2 regions of the Pseudomonas sp. AK106 genome follow, and region 2 is predicted to be linked to the other one. Evidence: predicted binding sites of a transcription regulator. Region 2 holds the regulator's gene; the other holds the start of a gene.
What was found. The regulator FliA, encoded in region 2, starts transcription of late flagellar genes. The targets are predictions, from matches to a motif close to CTAAAGTTTNNNNNNNNNNNGCCGNTAA.
Positions count from the first base shown of each region.

Region 1: the regulator FliA is predicted to act here: its motif matches at 1,980-2,007, upstream of motA (flagellar motor stator protein MotA).

Region 1 covers NZ_CP096426.1:5,033,871-5,039,476, forward strand. Annotated here, with positions in the region: gene motB (flagellar motor protein MotB) at 1-1,055, opposite strand, end outside; gene motA (flagellar motor stator protein MotA) at 1,059-1,910, opposite strand; gene M1E04_RS22165 (HDOD domain-containing protein) at 2,122-3,657, shown strand; gene M1E04_RS22170 (rhodanese-like domain-containing protein) at 3,704-4,519, shown strand; gene asd (archaetidylserine decarboxylase) at 4,573-5,442, shown strand.
Region 2 covers NZ_CP096426.1:1,876,844-1,882,449, reverse strand. Annotated here, with positions in the region: gene M1E04_RS08585 (chemotaxis protein CheA) at 1-412, opposite strand, end outside; gene M1E04_RS08580 (protein phosphatase CheZ) at 557-1,345, opposite strand; gene M1E04_RS08575 (chemotaxis response regulator CheY) at 1,365-1,739, opposite strand; gene fliA (RNA polymerase sigma factor FliA) at 1,984-2,727, opposite strand; gene fleN (flagellar synthesis regulator FleN) at 2,724-3,557, opposite strand; gene flhF (flagellar biosynthesis protein FlhF) at 3,675-5,018, opposite strand; gene flhA (flagellar biosynthesis protein FlhA) at 5,030-5,606, opposite strand, start outside.

The DNA of each region.
Region 1 (5,606 bases), 2.5 Mb from region 2:
CAGTTCTTGGTTTCGTCGATCTTAAGCTGGCCCTGATCGAAGATGTTCAGCTTCTGCCGAATCTCGTGGGGTTGGGCATAAGCCTGGGGATCAACTGCCGGTGTGGAAATTGACGCCCCCGGCTGATTGGCCGGTGCGGTAGCGCCAGGTGCCGGCAATGGCGCAGCGGCTCCAGGCGCATCCGGGGTTTGCGGTGCTTCGCCTGAATTCTGCGCGCCTTCGATCCGCTGCTGCGCTTTCTTGGTCATCACCACAATGTCGATGCGACGGTTGATCGGATTTTGCGGGTGCTCTTTGTCGTACAGTGCCGAAGACGCATAACCCACCACGCGCGCCACCTGCTGATCCGGATACCCACCCGCGAGCAGCGCACGACGAGCAGCGTTCGCTCGACCGGACGACAGCTCCCAGTTGCCGAAGCCGTTGTTGCCGACAAAAGGGGTCGCGTCGGTGTGACCACTGATGCTGACTTTGTTCGGCACTGCTTTGATGGTGTCGGCCATCGCCAGCAAGATGTCTTCGAAATACGGTTTGAGCTTCGCACTGCCGATGTCGAACATCGGGCGGTTTTCGGCGTCCGTGATCTGGATACGCAAGCCGTCCTGGGTGATCTCGAACAGAATCTGGTCCTTGAACTTCGCCAGTTGCGGATTCTCGTTGATCTTGTTCTGCAACTCTTGCAGCAACATTTCCAGACGGTCCTGCTCGACCTGCTCGGCGGCGGCGTCCTGCTGATCCGCGTCGACCGGCACACGATCCGGCGAAGGCGTGGATTGCACCTCCGGGTTCAGCGTCTGGTCCGGGGACATTTCCGGCGAACCGCCCAGGTCAATGACGTAGGGCGAGCCGCTGTCGGAAAACCCGACCGGGTCCTTGAAGTAACCGGCGATGGCGAGCAGTTGCTCCGGCGTGGCAGACGACATCAGCCACAGCACCAGGAAGAACGCCATCATCGCCGTCGCGAAGTCGGCAAATGCGATTTTCCAGGCGCCGCCGTGATGCCCTCCGCCATAGCGCTTGACGCGCTTTATGATGATCGGCTGATTATTTTCCATGGATCAACGACCGCGGACAGCTTGTTCCAGCTCGCTGAAGCTGGGGCGATGGGCCGGATACAGAACCTTGCGACCGAACTCTACGGCCAGCGAAGGCGGCACGCCGGACGCGGACGCTACGAGGGAAGCTTTGATCGATTCATAGACGTTCATTTCTTCCTTGGCATCGTGGGCCAGGGAAGTGGCCAACGGGCCGAAGAAACCGTACGCCGCGAGAATACCGAAGAAGGTACCGACCAGCGCCGCGCCGACGTGCATGCCGATCGCCGCTTTGTCGCCGGAGCCCAGGGAGGCCATGGTCACCACGATACCCAGTACCGCAGCAACGATACCGAAACCTGGCATGGCATCGGCGACACCGGTCACGGCGTGGGAAGGATGCTCGAGCTCTTCTTTCATGCTCAGCAATTCCATGTCGAACAAGCCTTCCAACTCGTGGGGCGCCATGTTGCCGGAAGACATGATGCGCAGGTAATCGCAGATGAAAGCGATCATGCGGGTGTCTTTGAGCACGCCAGGGTATTTGGCGAAAATCGGGCTGTTCTCGGGCTCCTCGATGTCGCCTTCGATGGCCATCATGCCTTCGCGACGGCTCTTGTTGAGGATCTCGTAGACCAGGCCCAGCACTTCGAGGTAATAGCCATGGGTGAACCGGGTGCTGAACATCTTCAAGGACTTCTTGATGACCAGCATGGTCATATAGCCCGGGTTGGCTTGCAGGAATGCACCCAGCGCCGCACCGCCGATGATCATGACCTCGAAAGGCTGGATCAACGCTGCGATCTGACCGTGGGACAGTACGTATCCGCCGAGAACGCTCGCGAAAACGACGATGATGCCGATAATTTTTGCCATAGGTAGAAAATACTTACTGAGTCGGGTTCATGGTCATTGTGCGAGAAGCGCTTGAAACTCTTGTCCTGCTTATCGGCATGAATGCGCCAGACTATAGTCAGATCACAGGAAAATGCTGACCGGTGCGTCGCAACGGACGTTGCGCCACGAGGGCCAGCATGATGCCAGTATCCGACATCGATCTAACCTCCCAGCCGTACGGGTGTTGTGAATGCAATCAGATAAAGCTTCTTCGCTACCTGTCCCGCGCACCCTGGATCAATGGATAAAACAACTCGACGGCATCGCCCTGCCGGTGCCCGGGGTGGCGCATCAGCGCGTGCAGGCAGCATTGACCGACAGCCGCCGCTCGCTGCGCGATATTGCCGATCTCATGCAGGACAGCCCGGCGCTGGTGCTCAACGTTTTGCGTGACGCCAACCTGCACAGCCCCGCCACCGCCCAGCCTGCGGAGAGCCTTGAAGTCGCCATCAACCGATTGGGCCTGGCGCGCACCGAAGCGCTGTTGGCGCGACTGCCCAGTGTCGATGCACGGGATATCCCGGTGGCGCTCCGTCAGCTACAGCTGATCAGTCAGCACGCCATGCAGCAGGCTTACGGCCTGTTCGCCAATCAACTGGCGCGGCTGTGGCAAGACATCCATCTGGGCAGCCTGCTGTTTCTGTCGCCGCTCTGGCCGATGGCGCTGGCGCATCCCAAGCTGCTGGAAGAGTGGGAGTTGCGGGTTATCCACAAAGGAGAGTGCGCGAAGGCTGTGGAAAACGCTCTGTTTGGCGTGCGCTTGGTGCATCTGTGTCAGGCCCTGGCACAGCACTGGCGCCTGCCGATCTGGGTGACCCAGGGCTACGCACTGCTGACCTCCCAGCAACGCAATCTGGTGAGAGTGCTGCGCATCGCCCACAGCAACGACGACCCGGTCAAGCAGCAACAGCAACTCGACGCCGACTTGCCGCTGCGCCGCTGGCTCAACCAGCCTGCCAATACCATCCTGCTGGCCAACGGTCTTGCGCTGTCGGCGCACCAGGCTTGGGACACGCCGCACAACCTGCGCTGGCAGCTGCTGACCAGCCTGTATCTGCAGCAGCCACTGGATGATCTCCAGCAGCAGGTTCACCAGAGCGCGGCCGCCAGCGCTCGCCAGCATTCCGGCCCGGATATGTGGCACCCCGCGCAGGCGTTGCTCTGGCCGTGGCATGCGCGAAGGATACATAAAGGCTTGCTGCCCGCCCCGCCACCCTCGCCCGACGCCCTGCAACTGTGGCGCAAGCATTGCGCGGATCTGTTGAAAGAGCCCGGCATTTTCATCAACGCGATACACCTGACCACCTGCGCCCGGGACGCTCTGGTAGCGGCGGGCATGCAGCGGGTGGTGTTGCTGATGACCGATCGCAAGACCGACAGCCTGCGTGTGCATCAGATTGCGGGTGTGGACAAGTCGGCCGCGGCGTTGCTGGTGCCTTACAAAGACAGCACCGTGCTGCAACGCCTGCTCGCCCAGCCCACGCAATTACGCCTGACGCCGGCCAACAACGCTCAGTTTTCGGCGCTGCTGCCGCCACAACTGCGCAATTTGTTCAGCGGCGAGAACCTGCTGATCCGCTCACTGGCCAGCAACGGACGCGTGGTGATGATGGTGATGGCCGATCAGGGCGGTGGCCCGTTTTCCGAGATGTCCGTCCAGGCTTTCGGAAAAACCGGTCAGTGCATCGAGAAAGCGCTTACTGCCTTTAGCCATCGCAATGGCTGACGGCTGAGCTACAATTCGCAACCTTTTCGCGATCCGGAGACGCTAGATGTCTGCCTTTTCAAGCTTGCCGCTGGTCATCGAGCCCGCAGACCTGCAAGCACGCCTCAGCGCGCCAGAGCTCATTCTGGTCGACCTGACCAGCCCGGCCCGCTACGAGGCCGGCCACCTTCCCGGCGCGCGATTCGTCGATCCGAAGCGTACGCAACTGGGCCTGCCGCCAGCGCCGGGGCTGCTGCCCTCGCACACGCAACTGGAAGCGCTGTTCGGCGAACTGGGCCACAACCCCGACGCGGTATACGTGGTGTATGACGACGAAGGCGGCGGCTGGGCCGGCCGGTTCATCTGGCTGCTCGACGTCATCGGACACAAAAAGTATCACTATATCGACGGTGGCCTGCTCGCCTGGCAAGCCGAAGGCCTGCCGCTGTCGACTGAGGTGCCGAAAGCCGTTGGCGGTCCGGTTTCGCTGACTCTGCACGACGAGCCCACGGCCACCCGCGAATACCTGCAAAGCCGCCTGGGCGCTGCTGACCTGGCGATCTGGGACGCGCGCGCGCCGACCGAGTACTCCGGCGAAAAAGTCGTCGCTGCGAAGGGAGGTCACATTCCCGGCGCCGTGAACTTCGAATGGACCGCCGGCATGGATCAGGCGCGCCACCTGCGCATCCGCAAGGACATGCCGAAGATCCTTGAAGACTTGGGCATCACTCCGGAGAAAGAAATCATTACCCACTGCCAGACCCATCATCGCTCGGGCTTCACCTATCTGGTGGCCAAGGCGCTGGGTTACCCGAGGGTCAAGGGCTACGCCGGCTCCTGGGGCGAATGGGGCAACCACCCGGACACCCCGGTCGAGACTTGAAATCGGCCCGACAGGGCGTCGATCCGCATTCCCCTCTTTCAACGTTTTTAGGAATCTTGATGAAACAGCGTCTGTTTATCCTTTTCCAGTATCTGCTTCCCCACCATCTGCTGTCGCAACTGGCAGGCTGTGTGGCCGAATGCCGCGTGCGCTGGTTCAAAAATGCCTTCACTCAATGGTTCGCGCGCCGCTATCAGGTCGACATGTCCCAGGCTCAGGTCGAGGACATCACCGGGTACGCGCACTTCAATGACTTCTTCACCCGCGCCCTCAAGCCGGGCGCGCGTCCACTGGACCCAGCCCCGGGCGCGATTCTTTCCCCTGCCGACGGCGCGGTCAGTCAACTGGGCCCAATCGAACACGGCCGGATTTTCCAGGCCAAAGGCCACAGCTACAGCGTGCTTGAACTGTTGGGCGGCGATGCGCGCCTGTCCGCGCCGTTCATGGGTGGCGAGTTCGCGACCGTTTACCTGTCGCCGAAGGACTATCACCGCGTTCACATGCCGCTCGCCGGCACCCTGCGCGAAATGGTTTACGTACCGGGCCGGCTGTTCTCGGTGAACCAGACCACGGCGGAAAACGTGCCGGAGCTGTTCGCCCGTAACGAGCGCGTTGTTTGCCTCTTCGATACCGAGCGCGGTCCGATGGCCGTCGTGCTGGTGGGCGCCATGATCGTCGCCTCGATCGAAACCGTCTGGGCAGGTCTGGTGACGCCGCCCAAGCGCGAGCTCAAGACTTTCCGTTACGACGAAGCCGCGCGCGCCCCCATTCATCTGGAAAAAGGCGCCGAGCTGGGTCGGTTCAAGCTGGGCTCCACGGCCATCGTGCTGTTTGGCCCAAATCAGGTGAAATGGTCCGAACTGCTGGCGGCCGGTTCGCCGGTGCAAATGGGTCAGGGCCTCGCTTTGCAATTGCAGGCCTGATTCTTGCGTAATCTAGTCCCCTGAGAGCGTGATGCTGTTTTTCTGGCGCTAACGGCACCAAGGCGTCGCGCAGCATTACGCTTCGTCAGGGATGGTTGAGCCAGGCCGCATGACCCTGGGCCCAGGCTGCGACGTTGCAGGATGCTGCTAGAGTCCAGTTGTCA
Region 2 (5,606 bases):
CTGCAGCCACTTCCTCTTGCGAAGCAGGCTCGGCCAGGCGAGCCAGCGCGGCCAGCAATTCAGGTGTGGCGGGGGTAACGCTGGAGCGCTCGCGCACTTGACCGAACATGCTGTTGACGGTGTCGAGTGCTTCAAGGACCACGTCCATGAGCTCCGAGTCGACGCGGCGTTCACCCTTGCGCAGGATGTCGAACACGTTCTCGGCGATATGACAGCATTCAACCAGCTCGTTGAGCTGGAGGAAGCCGGCGCCCCCTTTTACAGTGTGAAAACCGCGAAAAATTGCATTGAGCAGGTCCGCATCGTCCGGCCGGCTTTCCAGCTCGACCAACTGCTCTGACAACAGCTCGAGAATCTCGCCGGCCTCTACCAGAAAATCCTGAAGGATTTCTTCATCGGCGCCGAAGCTCATTGGGGGGTGCTCCTAAAATTAACCGTCAAACCGATCCGGAGGCTGCACTGACGGCCTGCGCGCATTGCTTTCGTCGAAGCATTGGCGCGCGGGTCCAGCAGCCACTTTCACAGAAAACCTGAAGACCGAGACAGAATGACCGAATCAGAATCCGAGGCTGGATAGCAGATCGTCAACATCATCCTGTCCGGATACAACGTCTTCACGTTTATCGGCATGAATCTGCGGACCTTCACCCTTGGAGTGAAGTTTTTCTTGTTCTTTTTGCTGACGGAACATTTCCTGGTCGTGCTCGATGCCCGCGAAGCGGTCCACCTGGCTCGCCATGAGCACCAGCTTGAGCAGATTGCGCTCGACTTCGGTGACCAGCGTGGTCACGCGCTTGATCACCTGACCGGTGAGGTCCTGGTAATCCTGAGCGAGCAGAATGTCGTTCAGGTGCGCGGAGACTTCGGTGGTCTCTTTCTCGCTGCGGGTCAGGAACACATCGACGCGGCGGGCCAGATCACGGAACTCTTCGGCGCTGATTTCGCGGCGCATGAAGCGTCCCCAATCGGCGCTCAACGCCTTGGCGTCGTCACTGAGCCCGTGCATCAACGGCGTGCTCTGCTCCACCAGGTCCATGGTCCGGTTGGCCGCGTTTTCGGTCAGCCTGACCACGTACGACAGCCGCTCGGTGGCGTCGGTGATCTGGGAGACCTCCTCGGCCTGGGGCATGTTCGGGTCGATCTGGAAGTTGACGATCGCGCTGTGCAGCTCGCGCGTCAGTTTGCCGACTTCCTGATACAGGCCGCGGTCGCGGGTCTGGTTAAGCTCATGGATCAGTTGCACGGCGTCGCCGAACTTGCCTTTTTCAAGGCTCGCGACCAGCTCTTGTGCGTGTTTCTTCAGGGTTGACTCAAAGTCACCCATTGTCGAATCTTTGGAATCCATAGCGCCCTCGCAGCGGACATCAGCTATTGACGCGCTCAAATATTTTTTCGATTTTTTCTTTGAGCACTTGCGCGGTGAACGGCTTCACCACGTAGCCGTTCACACCGGCCTGAGCGGCTTCGATGATCTGCTCGCGCTTGGCTTCGGCAGTCACCATCAGCACCGGCAGACTGCGCAGACGCTCGTCGGCACGCACCTGACGCAACAGGTCGATGCCGGACATGCCCGGCATGTTCCAGTCAGTGACGAGGAAGTCAAAAGCGCCGCTTTGCAGCATGGGCAATGCGGTGAGTCCGTCATCTGCTTCGGCCGTGTTGGTGAACCCAAGGTCACGCAACAGGTTTTTTATGATCCGCCGCATCGTTGAGAAGTCATCAACGATGAGGATTTTCATGTTCTTGTCCAATTCGACCTCCAAGCAGTCTTTAACGCGTTCAGCACCTGAACGCGCGTCCAATCAATACCGGCTGTGCCGAACATGAAAAAGGGATTTCAATCGACCGGAACGAGCGCAGCGAAACCGGATCATCTACGACCCGGTTCGACCGACTCCTGCCGTGTCTCTTTTGCTTCCCGCTCACGTCTTGCACAGCCGGTCTTACAAGCAAAACACGCAGGCCTCATGGCCTGCGCCTGATTCACGAACGTGCGCGCCACTCGCCAAGACGACCGCGCAACCGCGCCGCGCATTGACTGTGCAGCTGGCTGACACGCGATTCGCTGACCCCCAGGACCTCACCGATTTCCTTGAGGTTCAGCTCTTCGTCGTAGTACAGCGACAAGACCAGGCGTTCACGTTCGGGCAAGTTGGCGATCGCCTCGGCCAGCGCGGCCTGGAAGCGCTCGTCTTCCAGATCCCGCGACGGTTCGAGGGACTGGCTCGCGCCGTCCTCGTGCAGCCCTTCGTGTTCGCCGTCCTGCAACAGGTCGTCGAAACTGAACAGGCGGCTGCCCAGGGTATCGTTCAAAATCCCGTAGTAATCGTCGAGACTCAATTCAAGTTCGGCAGCAACCTCGTGATCTTTAGCGTCACGGCCGGTTTTTGCTTCGATTGCACGAATCGCGTCGCTGACCATGCGCGTGTTGCGGTGGACCGAGCGCGGTGCCCAGTCCCCCTTGCGCACTTCGTCGAGCATCGCGCCACGGATACGAATACCCGCGTACGTCTCGAAACTGGCCCCTTTGGTGGAGTCGTATTTGGTCGAGACTTCAAGCAAGCCAATCATGCCCGCCTGAATCAAATCCTCGACCTGCACACTGGCCGGCAGACGCGCCAGCAAGTGGTAGGCGATTCGTTTGACCAGCGGTGCATAACGCTCGATCAGCTCATACTGGGAGTCTTTGGACGATTTGCTGTACATGCGATAGCCACTTGCTGTCATGAGACGGGCCCTGCGCTGGTGTGATGCACGAGGCGTTCTACGAAAAATTCCAGGTGACCGCGCGGGTTCGCCGGCAGCGGCCAGGTGTCGACTTTCTGCGCGATGGCCTTGAACGCCAGGGCACATTTGGAACGCGGAAACGCTTCGTACACGGCGCGCTGTTTCTGCACGGCCTTGCGTACGCATTCGTCGTACGGCACGGCGCCTACATACTGCAGGGCCACGTCGAGAAAACGGTCGGTGACTTTCGTCAGCTTGGCGAAGAGGTTGCGCCCTTCCTGCGGGCTCTGGGCCATGTTGGCCAGGACGCGGAAGCGGTTCATGCCGTAATCGCGGTTGAGCAGTTTGATCAGGGCGTAGGCGTCGGTGATCGACGTGGGCTCGTCGCACACCACCAGCAGCACTTCCTGGGCGGCGCGGACAAAGCTCACGACCGACTCGCCGATGCCGGCGGCCGTATCAATGACCAGCACATCGAGGTTGTCGCCGATGTCACTGAAAGCCTGAATCAGCCCGGCATGCTGCGCCGGGGTCAGGTGGACCATGCTCTGGGTGCCCGATGCCGCCGGCACGATGCGTACGCCGCCCGGGCCCTGCAGCAGGACATCGCGCAGCTCGCACCGCCCTTCGATGACGTCAGCCAGGGTGCGCTTGGGGGTCAGACCCAACAATACGTCGACGTTGGCCAGACCCAGATCGGCGTCCAGCAGCATGACGCGACGTCCCAGCTCGGCCAGCGCCAGTGAAAGATTCACTGAAACGTTGGTCTTGCCTACGCCACCTTTGCCACCGGTCACCGCGATAACCTGTACGGGATGCATGCTGCCCATGTTAATTGTTTACCTTGTCTTGCTTAGACCTAAGCCACATGTCGGGCTGCACGTTCAGTGCCTGAACAATGCCTGGCAGACCATCGATGCAGGAAAATTCCACTGTCATTTCTCTACCTAGCCCGCACGCTTGCCGGTGCTGTGATAAAGATCCGCAAACATATCCGCCATCGCTTCCTCGCTAGGCTCTTCCTGCATCTGCACACTCACAGCCCGGCTCACCAATTGGTGCCGACGCGGCAAATGCAGATCATCCGGTATCCGTGGGCCATCCGTGAGATAGGCCACAGGCAGTTCGTGTGTCACGGCCAGGCTGAGCACTTCGCCGAGGCTGGCCGTTTCGTCGAGCTTGGTCAGGATGCACCCGGCCAGGCCGCAACGTTTGTAACTGTGATAAGCCGCTGACAACACCTGCTTCTGGCTGGTTGTTGCCAGCACCAGGTAGTTGCGCGCCTTGATGCCACGGCCGGCGAGGGTTTCCAGTTGCAGACGCAGTGCCGGATCGCTGGCTTGCAGGCCGGCGGTGTCGATCAACACCACGCGCTTGCGCAACAGCGGCTCCAGCGCCTGTGCCAGGGACTGGCCCGGGTCGACGTGGGTGACCGGTACATTGAGGATCCGGCCCAGGGTTTTAAGCTGTTCCTGAGCGCCAATGCGGAAACTGTCCATGCTCACCAGCGCGATATTTTGCGCGCCGTATTTCAACACATATCGGGCCGCCAGTTTAGCCAGCGTGGTGGTTTTACCCATGCCGGCAGGGCCGACCATGGCAATCACACCGCCCTCCTCCAGTGGCTCGATGTCCGGCGTGGCAATCATGCGGGCCAGATGGGCCAGCAGCATGCGCCAGGTGTGAGCCTGATCACCGGATTCCGGGACCATCGCCAAGAGATCGCGAGACAGTGGGCCGGAGAGACCAACGCGTTGCAGACGGCGCCACAGGTTGGCCTGCTGCGGACGGCTGCCTTGCAGCTGGTTCCAGGCCAGCGAGCCCAGCTGGACTTCCAGCAGTTCGCGCAGGCCGTTCAATTCGGAGCGCATCGCTTCGTAGGCACGGTCGCCGACGGCAGGCTCGGCGTTGCGTTCGGCACGCTCGGCGGCAACAGCGGCGTGGACCGACGGGCGAAACGGTTCTTCCAGGGTCGGTTCGATCTGCTTGCTGTCATCCATCGCCAGACCGACGAACAACTGGCGATTGGCGACAGTGTCCAGCTCGCTGCGGTGGGTCAGCTCCGCCTGGGCGGTGACGATGCGCGACTGAGTCTTGCGCAGCTCTTCTTCGAGTTCGATGTTCGGCACACGGGGGGCCAGCGCAGACAACTTGTAGTCCAGGGCCGCGGTCAGTTCCACGCCGCCGGCGATCCGCCGGTTCCCGATGATGGCGGCTTCAGCGCCCAGCTCATCGCGAACCAGTTTCATGGCTTGTCGCATATCGGCGGCGAAAAAACGCTTAACTTGCATGACTCACTACCTCAGCCGTTAGGCCCGACAGTCGCTACGATGGTGACTTGCTTATTGTCAGGAATTTCCTGGTAAGCCAAAACATGCATATTCGGTACAGCCAACCGTCCAAAGCGAGACAACATGGCGCGAACCGGACCTGCGACCAACAAAATAACCGGCTGCCCCTGCATCTCCTGACGCTGCGCCGCTTCGATCAACGAGCGCTGAAGTTTCTCAGCCATGCTCGGTTCGAGGAGAACGCCTTCTTCCTGACCCTGACCTGCCTTCTGCAGACTATTTAGCAATATCTGTTCCAACCTTGGTTCAAGGGTGATCACAGGCAGCTCCGGCTCAATGCCGACAATGCTTTGGACGATTGCGCGGGACAATCCGACCCGTACTGCAGCCACCAGCGCGGCGGTATCTTGACTACGCGCAGCGTTGTTGGCGATGGCCTCGGCGATGGAGCGGATGTCGCGAACCGGTACCTGTTCGGCGAGCAGCGCCTGCAGCACCTTCAGCAGGGCCGACAGCGACAGCACACCCGGGACCAGCTCTTCCGCCAGTTTTGGCGATCCCTTGGCCAGCAGGGTCATCAATTGCTGG